3 regions of the Alicyclobacillus hesperidum subsp. aegles genome follow, and region 2 is predicted to be linked to each of the others. Evidence: riboswitches for the same ligand, from Rfam matches in the RefSeq annotation. Region 2 holds a riboswitch; each other region holds the start of a gene.
The links. A riboswitch is a leader RNA that binds a small molecule or an ion and turns the genes downstream of it on or off. The one in region 2 is predicted to bind cyclic di-GMP.
Positions count from the first base shown of each region.

Region 1: linked by a shared signal. The riboswitch ahead of QMF38_RS09970 (diguanylate cyclase domain-containing protein) and the one ahead of QMF38_RS10960 (hypothetical protein) in region 2 are both predicted to bind cyclic di-GMP.
Region 3: linked by a shared signal. The riboswitch ahead of QMF38_RS07275 (EAL domain-containing protein) and the one ahead of QMF38_RS10960 (hypothetical protein) in region 2 are both predicted to bind cyclic di-GMP.

Region 1 is NZ_BSBJ01000049.1:44,375-48,912, reverse strand. Features, by position in the region: gene QMF38_RS09980 (J domain-containing protein) at 1-117, shown strand, start outside; gene QMF38_RS09975 (SDR family oxidoreductase) at 155-916, shown strand; gene QMF38_RS09970 (diguanylate cyclase domain-containing protein) at 1,145-2,455, opposite strand; cyclic di-GMP riboswitch class I at 2,517-2,604, opposite strand; gene QMF38_RS09965 (TDT family transporter) at 2,705-3,826, opposite strand; gene QMF38_RS09960 (LysR family transcriptional regulator) at 3,952-4,538, shown strand, end outside.
Region 2 is NZ_BSBJ01000049.1:265,712-270,249, forward strand. Features, by position in the region: gene QMF38_RS10950 (amino acid permease) at 1-11, shown strand, start outside; gene rpoN (RNA polymerase factor sigma-54) at 17-1,309, shown strand; gene QMF38_RS10960 (hypothetical protein) at 1,367-1,759, opposite strand; cyclic di-GMP riboswitch class II at 2,053-2,136, opposite strand; gene QMF38_RS10965 (DUF4855 domain-containing protein) at 2,357-4,015, shown strand; gene QMF38_RS10970 (hypothetical protein) at 4,002-4,538, shown strand, end outside.
Region 3 is NZ_BSBJ01000009.1:38,998-43,535, reverse strand. Features, by position in the region: gene QMF38_RS07285 (carbohydrate ABC transporter permease) at 1-954, shown strand, start outside; gene QMF38_RS07280 (carbohydrate ABC transporter permease) at 957-1,778, shown strand; cyclic di-GMP riboswitch class I at 1,920-2,014, shown strand; gene QMF38_RS07275 (EAL domain-containing protein) at 2,081-4,538, shown strand, end outside.

The DNA of each region.
Region 1 (4,538 bases), 220 kb from region 2:
TTTACAGGCTTGTTTGGATCGAAATTGGCGCTCGTGATACTATTGGGACTCGCCATGGTTGGGGCACTTCAACTTCTCTATCTGTTGACGAAGCTTGGTGTCGATTCCGAAGCCTAACCTGGCTCTTCACACCGACCGGAAGGGAGCATCCCTCATGCGAGAAAGCGGCAATACCATCCTGATCACTGGCGGCGCCTCGGGCATCGGCCTAGCGTTTGCCGAGCGCTTTTTGGAAGCCGGAAATCAAATTATCATTTGTGGACGCCGCGCTGACAAGCTAGAGGAAGCAAAGGCGAAATTCCCTGCACTCCACACGCGTGTCTGCGACGTCGGCAACGAACACGACCGCGTCGAGCTGTGCGACTTACTTCTCCGCGAATTCCCGAACCTGAATGTCCTCGTCAACAACGCCGGCATTCAGCAGTGGGTCAACGTGCAGCGCACGGAGGAGGAATGGGCGCACTTCCATCAAGAAATCGCCATTAACTTCGATGCACCCATTCATCTTACCCTGCGCCTGCTCCCACACTTACTCAAACAACCACATGCAGCTATCATCAATGTGTCGTCCGGTTTGGCCTTGGCGCCTGCAACGTGGGCTCCCATCTATAGTGCGACTAAGGCGGCACTCCACTCGTTCACACAGAGCCTGCGGTTGCAACTGGAAGGCACCAAGGTGGACGTTATTGAAATCTTGCCTCCAGCCGTCAATACCGATCTCGGTGGTCCCGGACTCCACACATTTGGCGCGCCCCTCAACGAGTTCGCCGATGGCGTCTTTGCGTCACTCCGACGCGGCGAGATCGAAATCGGCTATGGTGATTCCGAACGGCGATTGCACGCCTCGCGCGAGGATTTGGCAGAGGCGGCACGACAAATGTGGCTGGGTTTCCGCAAGCGAAATCCAGAGTTTTAAGCGGGTCACCCGTCAAGTCCGTTCGCACCCGCGGCGGATGATTGAGTTCAGACTGCGGAAGGCGGCTGCGGCGGATAGGCCACAAAGCCCTGCAAATGGCCGCAGCCTATTCGCGCCGCAAGGCATCTCACTGCTCCCGCTGTTTGATCACAACGGCAACGCCAATCTCCGCAAGATTCGACACCGCACGCGCCACGGCGAGAAGATTAGGTACAAGCGCCAATGCACTCACGTCTGCCTCTGCGCAAGATGGATTCGATACTGCTGTCCCCCATGCTCTTTTGCGGAATACATGGCCATGTCCGCGTACCTCTGTAACGTGTCGACGTCCGAGCTGTGGTCCGGGCAAATGGCCGCGCCAATGCTACAACCAATGGTCAAAAGCTCGCCGCCGACGCATAGTGGCTCTTGGAATCGAGCTAGACAGCGTTCCGCCTGCTCTCGTACGTCGCACTCCCCTGTCACCGGATCGATCACGATGGTAAATTCGTCGCCACCCATGCGGTATACGGTGGCCCCATCCGCCGTAGCTTCCCGCAAGCGGGCCGCGATGGCCTTTAGTGTCTCGTCACCAAAGTGATGGCCAAACGTGTCATTCACATTTTTAAACCCGTCGAAGTCAAGCAACATCACAGCGAGCTTGGTCTGTCCTTCCAACGCCTTCGTGACGCTATCTGCAAGGTCCAGCTCAAACCGCTGTCGATTTGGCAGACCGGTCAACAAGTCGGTATACGCCATCTTGAATAACTCACGTTGGTGTTCTTTGCGCTCTGTGATGTCAATGGTTAACCCCTCGACGAAGACGGGCCTTCCGCAATCGTCATAGCGCGGATATAAACTGTTGGCAACCCAGCGCACCTCGCCATCCTTGCGAATAATGCGGTACTCCGTGCGGATGGGGCCCGGCCCGTTCAATGGTACATAGGCGAGTTCGGTGTCGTCTGGATGAACCACCTCTAGCCAAAGCATCGGGTTTTGGCGGAATTCTTCATGAGTGTACCCATAAATCTTTTCGCCGCCCTTGGATCCATAAACGACCCTATGGTTTTGAATGTCGTGCGCAAACAGACAAACATCGACCGTGTCCAAGATTCGCTCAATCGTGGTTTTGGCTTGCTCCAGTTGAGCAGAGAGCTCGGTTGTTCGAAAGTCCTCCGTTGCAAACGCGAGCACACCTTGGTATTGACCGGCTTCGTCATATTGCGCATAAGCCCAAACGACAACATCGATGGTCTGGCCTGATTTGGTCTGGCGTTTCACGAGTCTTCCATTGACGGATCCATGCCGGCGTACGTGGTGAACGAGTTGTCTAGCCTGTTCCCGCTCATCGTCAGGCACAAAGGGTACCTCGCGGCCGATGACTTCGTCCTCAAGCCACCCGAATATGCGTTCGGCAGGCGGCGACCACACGGTGACTCTGCCCTGTGGATCGACACCGTAAACGGCGATGGGAGCCTGCCTAGACAGCCAGGCAAAGGGATCGCGAGAGGAAAGGCCACTTGAATGCACATTGGATGATCGCCTTGGACTTTGGTTCACACAACTTCCCCATCCCATCCTAAAAAATAAAAAATCCCTAGCAACGGTGCCGCAGGGATTTGGGTGCAACTCGGCCATCATGGGCAGCATCTGCCTGTAGACCCGTAGCTTTGCGCCCACACCTTTCGATGTGTTTGCCGACTGGTTATCTGATCGATTGTGTTTAATCATATTGTACATCGTCGACAAGGAGGATACTAGGGGGCATGCGTAAGGGGCGCGGCTCTTTGCGTACACCCCATCTTACCGTTACGCTCGCTTGGCCTGCGCGCAAACATGCTCACTGCCCTCCAACTGGTGCGCCGCTCGCCATGTCATGAGTTCCCCTTTGACGATTCCCATCGTTGTACGCACAAAGACAACTGTAAAACACACCCACAAGATGGCAAGCTGGACGACCCCCGCTATCGCATAAAACGAATGTCCCATAAGGTGGTCAAGGGCATAGGTTCCACTCGTAAAACTGCCAATCGGAAATACGTAGCTCCACCAGCCAAGGTGAAACGGCAGTCCATCTCCGCGACGAGTCACGTGCAAAAGCGTATGCATTGTCGATATGAGAATCCACCAAACGCCAATGCCCCACATGGCCATCGCAAACACCTCGGCAAATGCATGCAAGGCGTTTGCATACGCCCCAAACAGATGACTTGCCTGAATAGGCAAGCCGCACATCGTCCCCATCGACATGCCAATAGGCCCAATTTCCACCCATAGGCTCGGTGCCTCCTGGCCACTCAAACGGCGATGATATACCAAACGCGCATAGACCAAGGTGCTCATCAGAATAAATAGAAAGAAGGTCACGCCGAACATGGCAACGATAACAGCCAACATGGCAAACTGCACTGCGCTTCCACCCACGTATGGAAGGAGATTGGTTCCAGTAGCCGCCGCAACAATCGGTGGCACCAACGGAATGAGCCATGAGGCTACCGTCTCTTCGCGTTCGACGCGATGTTCGGCAAACAAAAGGTATGGAACAACAATGACCGTGAACAGCGACGCCAATGTGCCAGCCAGCCAGATACCGATGCTGATGTGAATTGCTAGTAAACGTGGCAAGAGGTGGGTTCCAATCAAAAAGTAATCGTTCCCTACCACGTTTAATCCCATGGCGAATGCACCATAAAAAAGCGCTCTCCCAGGTTTACGGAAGTCGTCCACCGCAGTTTCCGTTGCGAGCACCCAGCGCAAGAGCCACATGACAAATGCAGATATAAACACCACGTTCAACGCCGCAAACAGAGTGACGCCCACCACATGTTGCAACGGGATGGTTATGGGTGACGTGTATGTCAGAGCAGCAACAATGCCAATGCCCATTACCGTTGTGAACCAATTTAACCCGAATTGTCGAACGACGCGCATACAGGTCTACCCCCTTCTGTGCTAATCGTCTTTATGGTATGTCTTGTTAACGATTAGGTAAAATACATAATGTCAATATAGGTGATAAGGAATTCATTATCTTTATGTCACAAGGGGGGCATTGCGTGGATTGGCAACTTCGCGTGTTTGTCACCGTCGTGGAAGAACAAAGTTTCACACATGCCGCAAAGAAATTGCACATTAGCCAACCGGCCATCAGCCAACACATTCAAGCGCTCGAACAGCGACTCGATGTCCGCCTGCTCGATCGCGAACGGCGAAGGATTCGCTTAAATCCTGCCGGCGAGATTGTCTATCGACATGCAAAGGAAATCCTCGCGCTATACAGTCGCATGGAACGCATGCTAGAGGAAGCCAAAGAGGAGCCATCCGGCTCCCTGCGCATCGGCGCCAGCCTTACTTACGGCGAATATGTGCTGCCGCATGTGATTGCCTCGTTTCGCAAGCGGTACCCGATGATTCAACCTATCGTCGAGATCGCAAATACACAAACCATCGCCCATCGCGTAGCGGTGCGCGATCTCGATATCGGCGTGGTGGAAGGTCGCGATGTGGTGCACGATGACGTGGAACTGACGCCTTTTGCCGAGGACGAGTTGGTCGTTGTATGCGCGAAGAACGCGCCGTGGCCGCCTGAAGGTGACGTCACCCCGGCTGATCTCGCGGCAGCCAACTGGATGATTCGCGAACC
Region 2 (4,538 bases):
TGACGGAGTGATAGGCATGAATATGGCGTTTCGCGGTGACATGGAGCAGAGTCAGAGGCTTGTCATGACCGCCGATATGCGTCAGGCACTGGCTGTCTTACAGGCTTCGTCCACTGAACTTGTTGACATGCTGGAAGAGATGGCGCAAGACAATCCCTGCTTGGAATGGGAGTGGCCGTGGGCCATGACTGCAAGCGGGTTTGTCGGATTAGGCGCCGCGACGCCAGGGCGTGCTGATCTGATCCAGCAAATAGCGGAACGTCCCTCGCTTGCAGACGAGATTTGTCGGCAGTTGCGCACGCTGTCACTCGCGCCAAGCACGCTGCGCGTTGCCGAGCAACTTGCGCACAGCCTGGATGAGCGCGGATATTTCACCGATCCACTGGACGTAACGGCCGTTCGCCTCGACGTTTCTACGGAGGAAGTCGAGAGGGCCTTAGTTGCGCTACAGAGTTGTGAGCCTTTGGGGGTGGGGGCGCGCAATGTCGAGGAGTGCCTGCTCTTGCAACTGGAACGCATCGATCCGCCGTATCGCGCCTTGGCTCGCAAGCTCCTTCCGCATCTGACCGAACTTGCGCAGGGGAAATTGCGCGTCGTTGCACGGAACTGTAATGCGTCATTGGATGACATCTATGAAGTGTTAGCGCAGTTTCGGCGGCTAACGCCGCGCCCGGGTGCGGCTTGGGACAGGGAGCCGTTCGCCTTGGCGCCGCCAGATGTCATCGTCGAACGCGCTGGCGAAACGTTTGTCGTTCGCGTGCAGGAAAGTGCCGAGCCCCGCCTCTGGGTCTCGCCATCTTACCGATCACTCTTTGCATCCGGTGGCGCGGAGGTGCGCGCTTTCCTGGGCGCACGTCTGCGAGCCATCGAGCGGATGGCCAAAGCTATCGAAACGCGGCGCATGACGATGTTACGGGTGGCGGAAGTCATTGTTGCGCGGCAACAGCCGTTTTTCCAATGCGGCCCGGGACATATGCGTCCACTCACGCTGCGCGAGGTGGCGCAAGAGTTGGATATCCACGAGTCCACCGTGAGCCGCGCGCTTCGCAACAAGAGCATGAAGACGCCGTACGGGGTGTGGGCGATGGACGCATTTTTCCCGGCCCAATTGGCCACATCCGGCCTTTCTGCAGAAGCGGTACAGCATGTGCTCCGTTCGCTGGTAGCTAGGGAAGATACCCGAAAGCCGCTGTCGGATGCCGAGATCGCAAAGTGCATGGCGCAACAGGGCATTGTCCTGTCGCGCCGCACGGTTGCAAAATATCGCGAGCAGATGGGGATCCCGAGTTCGCAAAAGCGGCGACGATAGGCGGGAGCAACCATGTTGACGTGCAGCGTGTGGAGCCGTACTCCCGCTTACGTTGCTTCATGCATCTGGTTCAGTGTGGTCGTCTTGCTCGACAGGTTCCGGTGTCTGGGTCGGAGGGGTATGCCTGGTTTGTGGCGCTTCGTAGCTGTCGGTGTCTTCGCGTGTGTCGTGGAGGTCAAACATAGCTATAAACTCGTCGCGCATCATTTCAATCGCCTTGAGTTCGCCTGCGATCACGGGATGAATCGATGTTAGCTCTGGTTGTTCCAACTGCTGCATCAGCGTCGAGCGCCGCACATTGAGCGTTTCCAAGAAGGCCAGTGCTCGCCCGCGGCGAAACGTTTGCGGGCCGCTGCCGTGCCCAGCGTGGCTGTGTGGGCCTTTGCCATGTTTGTGGTGCCTGCCATGTGAACCGTGATGGCCGTGTGCATCCCTGTCAATGTGTCGCATACCAACACACTCCTTTGTATACAAACGTATTCGACTTGCAGACTCATTGTATACAAATGCATACATGAAGTCAATTGGGGTATAAACGACATCAGGGATGGATCTCTCTGCGAGTATCCATCCCTGAATCGGTTGGTTTTGTGTACTGTTTGTTCCGGAGACTATCTTGTCTCCTGCTTTCTGTCTAACCCTTTGACCCCAGTTTGGCCACCCGTTGCTCTAGAAAACATCGATGTCGGATACCAAGGCGTGCAACGAGTAACGCGGACAACAGAAAAACCACCCAGATGAGATATCGGGTGGCCGGTTGCACAACTCACTCCCCTAAGTCTATGTGCCCACTTTACCGACTTAGGATCTTCGTGTCCACGCTCACAGTATATGATGATTGCAGATGACTTATTCACATTATATGGACGAGATGTTCATGTTGTCAAGGATTTTTTGATGGATTGGAAATCCAATGCTGGTGTGGTGGAAATTTAGCGGCATGCCCTTAGAAATCACTCTTGACTTTCGAAAAGTATCGTTGTCTAAATTGTCGTTCGCCGTCGAAGCGATATTGGCAACTTTGCCGTGATGAGGAAGGTGTATTGGTTGTTCAGTAACCGCAAGATGTGGGCGGCGGCGGGCGTGGCTCTCTGTGCGCTAGCTGCCGTCTCGCTCGATCCGCCGGACATCGCCTTGGCAGCCGCCGGGACAGGCAATGCGACAGGGGCGGCGGGATTCGGTAGCGCAAATGCCAGCACCAACATGACGGATTTGACGTCGCAGGGCGCTCTATCCATTGCAGTAAGTGGTGTACCGGATTCCACTTTCGCTCAGGAGGAAAAGCCGTACCAGGGCGATGTGACCCAAACGGCGGCGTGGCGTGGGTTCAGTCACCAGGGGAGTCGAACCATCACGCTGACGTTTAAATCTCCTGTCGACGTGCAGTCTATTCAAATTCAGGCTCTACAAAACTTCTCGCTCGGTGTCTACTTCCCCAGTTATGTCGCGTTTCAATTCGAGCAAAACGGCCAGTGGTACACGGCAGGGCAGCGTCCTTCTGCGGTGCCGCAAAGTGACCAAAATGTGATGACCCAGACGTTCGCGTGGTCGAGTGCGGCCGGAATTGAGGCTTCGGCCGTCCGGCTGATTATTCCGGTCGACGTATGGGTGTTTGTCAATGGCTTTGACGTGCAAGGATCGACGACAGCGCGCGGGCTTGCCGCCAGTACGTTGGCGAAAGTAACGTCCACATCCGGGAAACCACTCGGCCCACTGCTGCCCTCGGCCTCCAATGCCGCGGGGATTCGCAACATGTTGCTCGTGCAAACAGGGGCAAACGGCAGTCAAGGCACGTGGTCCGTTCAAGATTTCGAACCCATGCTTGCGTATGTCACAGAGAGTGGGCAGATGACCAAGCCGCTGTTTGACACCATGCTGTTTCTTCCGTACGGATCGGTCAAGGATACAGAGCAAGGCTTGTCCAACTACCTTCAGGATCTGTTTGCAACTGGCAAGCAATTAAGTGCTTTGAACGAAGCTGTTGGCATCGTCAACCAGGCGTTGCATCGCCCGGGATATCAAGAAAAAGTCGTCCTATCGCTGCCGTATTTCGCATACGGAAATATCGATTTCGGAGACATCGGTGGGCAGGATGTGCAATTTGGCGGTACGTCTGGCGATCCGAACGGATTACAAAGCCGCGAAGCAGCGGAGACATGGTATGTCAATCGATTATTAACCGATTGGAAGAAGGCGGACTTCAAAAACCTGAAACTGGTTGGACTCTATTGGAATGAGGAACAGTACCGCCAAACCATGCCTGGGGAAGCGCGGTATATCCAATATGCGTCGTCTTTAGCCAAGGCATATGCGCTTCCCTTGTTCTGGATTCCATACTATGGCGCTGGCGGCATATGGCATTGGCAGTCACTTGGCTTTACGGCGGCTTGGATTCAACCGAATTATGTCGAGCAAGGCCAGCAGGCAGATCTCGCGCGCATGACAAACGCGACCGAGACTGCCTCAGAGCTCGGACTTGGCGTAGAGGTGGAGTTGACAGGGATCGATGCGGCTCATCAGGCCGTGTACGACAGCTCGCTTGCTCAGTTGAGCGCGGATGGCTATGGCACGAATCAGGCGTCGCACGCGTACTACGATGGCTCGAAGCTGCTGTTGACGTCCGAGCGGTCGCATGGCCGTGAGCGCATTGCGTATGACACGACGGCAAGTTTCATTGCGGGGGTGGGTATTCATGGCGGATCGTAAGGCGTGGATCTTAAAAGCCGCGGCGTTTGCGGTGTGCGCGGTGAGCGTCGCCGCGCCAGTGACACACGCGTCGGTTGTACGCCCAACCCCGGTGATGGAACAACGGGCCATCGTGTTAAATGGGGAGCCAACACCGATAAAGCCTTATACGTTTTCTCAAAATGGCGTTGTCTACATGCCGCTTTGGTATGTGATGAACGTGTTGCAACAGTTGGGATTTGCAAACACATGGAAGCAAGGCGTTTGGAATGTGACCGTGCCAAGCTCGGTTCCGGTCGACACAAGTCCGGATACCGAGAGTGCAGGTAACGCCGCGATAGCCGTTAACGGAACAGTCGTTCAGCGTTTACAGGGGATTGCGGCGACGGATCCGGCATCCGGTAAATCGACTATGTTCTTACCGATGGCAAATATCGAGCAATTGATGGCTCGCTTAGGCATTGTAGCGACGTGGGACGGTACGACGTTGTCACTGGATACGAGTGCACTGCCGACTCCCTTAGCCGCAGATCAAATTGGCATA
Region 3 (4,538 bases), on a different contig from region 2:
GCCATTGCACGGCCATCGGTCGCACATCACAAAAAGAGACGATTCAGCTGGGATAAGATGTGGTCGTTTTTAACGCTCGTACCGTCTCTCGCGGCGGTGCTCATCTTTGTCTATGGCTTTTTAGGCTGGACAGGATATGTATCCTTTACAAAATGGAACTCAATCCTCCCAGACTATCAACTGTGGGGCTTTAAAAATTACCAAATCTTGTTCCAGGATTATCGCTTTCAATCTGACCTTCGCAACTTGCTTTTCTTTACCGTGTTTTTCATTCTGGCATGCATGATCGTTGGTCTATTTCTCGCCGTCTTGGTTGATCAAAAAATCAAAGGCGAAAACATATTCCGGAACATCTTTTTGTTCCCCATGGCCCTGTCGTTCATCGTCACGGGTGTTGTGTGGCAATGGCTGTTAAACCCGAAAACAGGTGTCAATTTGATTTTCGAGGCGTTGGGCGCAAGCCATCCGCCGGCTTGGTATACCAGCACGCGCATCGTACCAAGTTTCCACGTTGGACAAATTCAATTTGGACTTCCCATCGCCATGATTGCCGTTCTCATCGCGAGTGTTTGGCAGATGTCAGGTTTTGCAATGGCTTTATACCTCTCAGGCCTGCGCGCTGTCCCGGAGGAAATTAAGGAAGCAGCGCATGTCGACGGAGCAAATGGATGGAAGACGTTCTGGCGAATTGTGTTTCCCCAGTTGCGCCCGGTCACAGTGACCGTCGTCATCATCCTTGTGCAAAGCTCGATGAAAACGTTCGATCTGGTCTATGCCATGACAGGCCCCGGCAACGGATATGTCACAGATCTACCGTCGCTAGACATGTTCACCACGACATTCCAGGCCAACCAGTATGCACAGGGTTCTGCAATCGCGATTGTCATGTTTGTCCTCATGATGATTTTTGTGATTCCGTACCTCTGGAACAGCCTGCGGAAGGAAGGGCAATAACTATGGTAATGCGCCGGGTTGGACAAAGTGCAACATACACATTGTTAGTTTTCTTTTCTCTGATCTTCCTGGTCCCTATTTACGTCTTATTGACAACCAGCTTTAAGCCAAATAGCGAAGTCGATATCGCGCATATGTGGGCATTGCCCCACCATTTCTCGTTAGCCAGTTACTCGGCGGCATGGGCACAGTTAGGCCCGAACCTCGGTAACAGCTTTTATCTGGCCATCGTGGCCACGATTCTATCATCTGTCATCGGTGCGTTTAATGGCTATGCACTTTCAAAATGGAAGTTTCCAGGTTCCAATATTGTTTTTCCAATCATATTGTTTGGTATGTTTATCCCATACCAGAGCATCTTAATTCCATTGCTCAAGTTCATTCAGGCTATCCATTTGTACAACACGATTCCGGGTCTCATTCTGACCAATACGATTTACGGATTGCCAATCACGACACTCATTTTTCGCAACTTTTACGCCGGTATTCCAGACGACCTGATCGAGTCTGCCCAAATCGATGGAAATGGCTACTGGGGCGTCTTCATGCGTATCATGTTACCACTTGCCATCCCAGGCTTTGTGGTCACAGGGATCTGGCAGTTCACAAGCATATGGAACGAATTCCTGTTCGCCGTATCCCTAACTTCGCCACCGCATCAACCTGTGACGGTTGCCTTGCAAAACTTATCCGGCAGCGACGTCGTTCAGTGGAACGTGCAGATGGCAGGCGCCGTACTCACGGCACTTCCCACCTTGATTGTCTATATCCTGCTGGGACGCTATTTCATTCGCGGGCTGCTCGCTGGTTCCGTGAAAGGTTAAATTTGACTCGCCTCCAATGCGGCATGGCTCCGAGCCATGCCTTTTCATTTGTCTCCTACTTTATGCAACTTTTTGTCCGAAACCGGAAGGACTATTCACGATTTTGTCGAAATAATCACTTTGTCGTTTGATGTAGAAAAAGCACGAAAAAGGCAACCCTCCGGAAACGGAGAGGACGCAAAGCTATAGGGGCTAACACTGTCAGGTGTAGACAGTCATGCCAGCCAGCTGCCGTGGTTCGGTTTGGGACAACCGCCGTCACGGTTGTCCCTTTTCATTTGTGGACACAGGGTGGGACAAACATGATGAAGTACTCGCGGTTCAGAGGCAAAGCGGAGCAAAATGGAGGTGAATGGGATGTCCCTATGCTCGGCCCATGGCGATACAAATTAAAGGAAAATGAGGTTTACTGCTCGCCCGAGATGGATCAAATCTATGGCCTTCAAACTCATGGGAAACCCACGCGTCCGGATCGGTTCATTGAAGCAATCGTGCCGGAAGATCGCGATCTGGTTTTGCACTGTTGGCGCATGCTGTGTTCCGGTAAGCGCGTCGGACGCAGTTTCACCTACCGAATCCAAGTTGGTACTCAAATTAAATTTGTACAATACACCGCAAGTTGCACGTATGACGACCATGGCCGGATGTCAGGACTGGAAGGCACCATCCGCGACGTGACAACGCTGCTTGATACCCCGGTAACAAGCCTGTTTTTGGCGCATGACCGCCGGTTGCTCAATCAGCCGCAGGCCGCTGTTGCTCTTGATCACGAGTTGGGAATCATCCATATCAATCAGTGGACGGAACAGCTCTTTGGATGGTCTGAAGACGAGTTGCTCTTTCAACACGTTCCATACCTACCCACGAGCCTGGAATCCGCGACACATGAGCTGTATCAAACCATCGTGAAAACGGGTGGTACCATCTGGCTCGACACAATCCGTTTGCATAAAGACGGATCGCTTAGGAAGGTATCCGTTGCCTTGGGGCCACTCTATGACGAGAATGGCCTCGTCAAAGGTTTGCTGGCCATGTATACGCCCGTGTCTGGTGTAGCCGATAGCATGGAACGTTCGCTGGCATGCGAAGCGCGCCTGCGCCCGTTCATCGAACACGCTACCGATGTTTTTATGTTGTTGGATCGACAGTATCACGTATTATACGCGAACGCGGCAGTTCAAGAGGTCCTGGGCATGGATCCATCTGAAACGCGTCAGTTATCTGCGCCCATGCTTGTGCATCCTGCGGATCGCAAGGAGTTTGAGATGGCATGCCAGCGAGTTGGCAACTCCGTGTCAGATGCCTTCAACATGGAACTTCGTTTCCAACACCGTTCCGGAGAATACAGACACTGTCTCGCATCTCTATTTACGTGGGTAAGCCCAGGTGGTCAATCGCACGTTGTCGTTCGTTTTCGCGACGTCACGGAAGCGCGATCGGTGCGACAACAGATCGAGTTTCTTGAGCGACATGACGAACTGACGGGGCTGCTGAATCGGAAGGCATTCTTCCATGAGTCAACTGTATGGATCAGCCAATCGGATCCGAATCACCCGCTTACTGTGATGGTTCTGCGCATACAGCAATTCGACCGCATCATCGAGAATCTAGGCCATGCGGTGGGTGATGTCGTCATTCGTCTCGCGGCGGAGCGCATTCGCTTCCGGTTGCCCAAAGACAACATCTGCGCGCGCATCGGGGATCATGAATTCGCTATCATGGTCCGGCAACAAGAGCGCGGCACGCAGACGATGTTCGCTTTGGCGAACGAACTGCTCCGCGCGTTTGAAGAGCCGTTTGCGTCTGCGGGACACACCATCTACCTTGACGCAGACATCGGTATGAGCTTCTGCCCGAACGACGGAGATGACATTGCGACCTTGGTGCAACGTGCCGGTGTGGCTTTACACCGTGCAAACGATGCAAGTGAGAATAGCGTGCAGACCTACTCAACTCAACTTCACACCGATACATACAAACAGTTTGTTCTCGCGAACGACTTGCGTGATGCCCTGGCAAATGACGCATTTCGTCTATATTATCAGCCCCGGGTGGACGCACAAAGCGGACGCATTGTTGCTGCCGAAGCACTGATCCGTTGGGAACACCCTGTCTGGGGATTGGTGTCACCTGTAGAGTTTATCCCCATCGCGGAGGAAACAGGGTATATTGTCGATCTCGGCTATTGGGTGATCCGTACAGCATGCCAACAGCTTCGCGCATGGCAAAACAGGGGTTATCCACCCATCAAAATTTCGGTCAATGTCGCAGTGAAACAGTTTCAAGCAAAAGATGTTGTACAAACCGTCTTATCCATCCTGGATGAGTGGGGCGTTCCTACGTCGGCCATCGAATTCGAAATCACCGAGACGTCTGTGATGCCTAACGATCCGACCGTGATCGACACCATTCAGGCGTTTCGCAAAGCTGGGGTCGCCATCTATTTTGACGACTTTGGCACGGGCTACTCGTCACTGAGTTGGTTGAACCAATTTCAATTAGATGGATTAAAACTAGACAAGTCGTTCATCGATCACCTGCCAAACGCTTGGGCGCCTTCACAGATTGTCAAGTCCGTCATTCAACTCGCGCATCAACTGGGACTCACGGTGGTGGCAGAAGGCGTCGAAAACGTGGATCAACTTACGTTTTTGCAAAGCGAACGTTGCGATCAAGTGCAAGGCTACTTATATAGTAAGCCTGTTCCGGCAACCGCTTTTGAGCACCTGCTCGCGCAGCCATCGATTAGACCCGCATCAG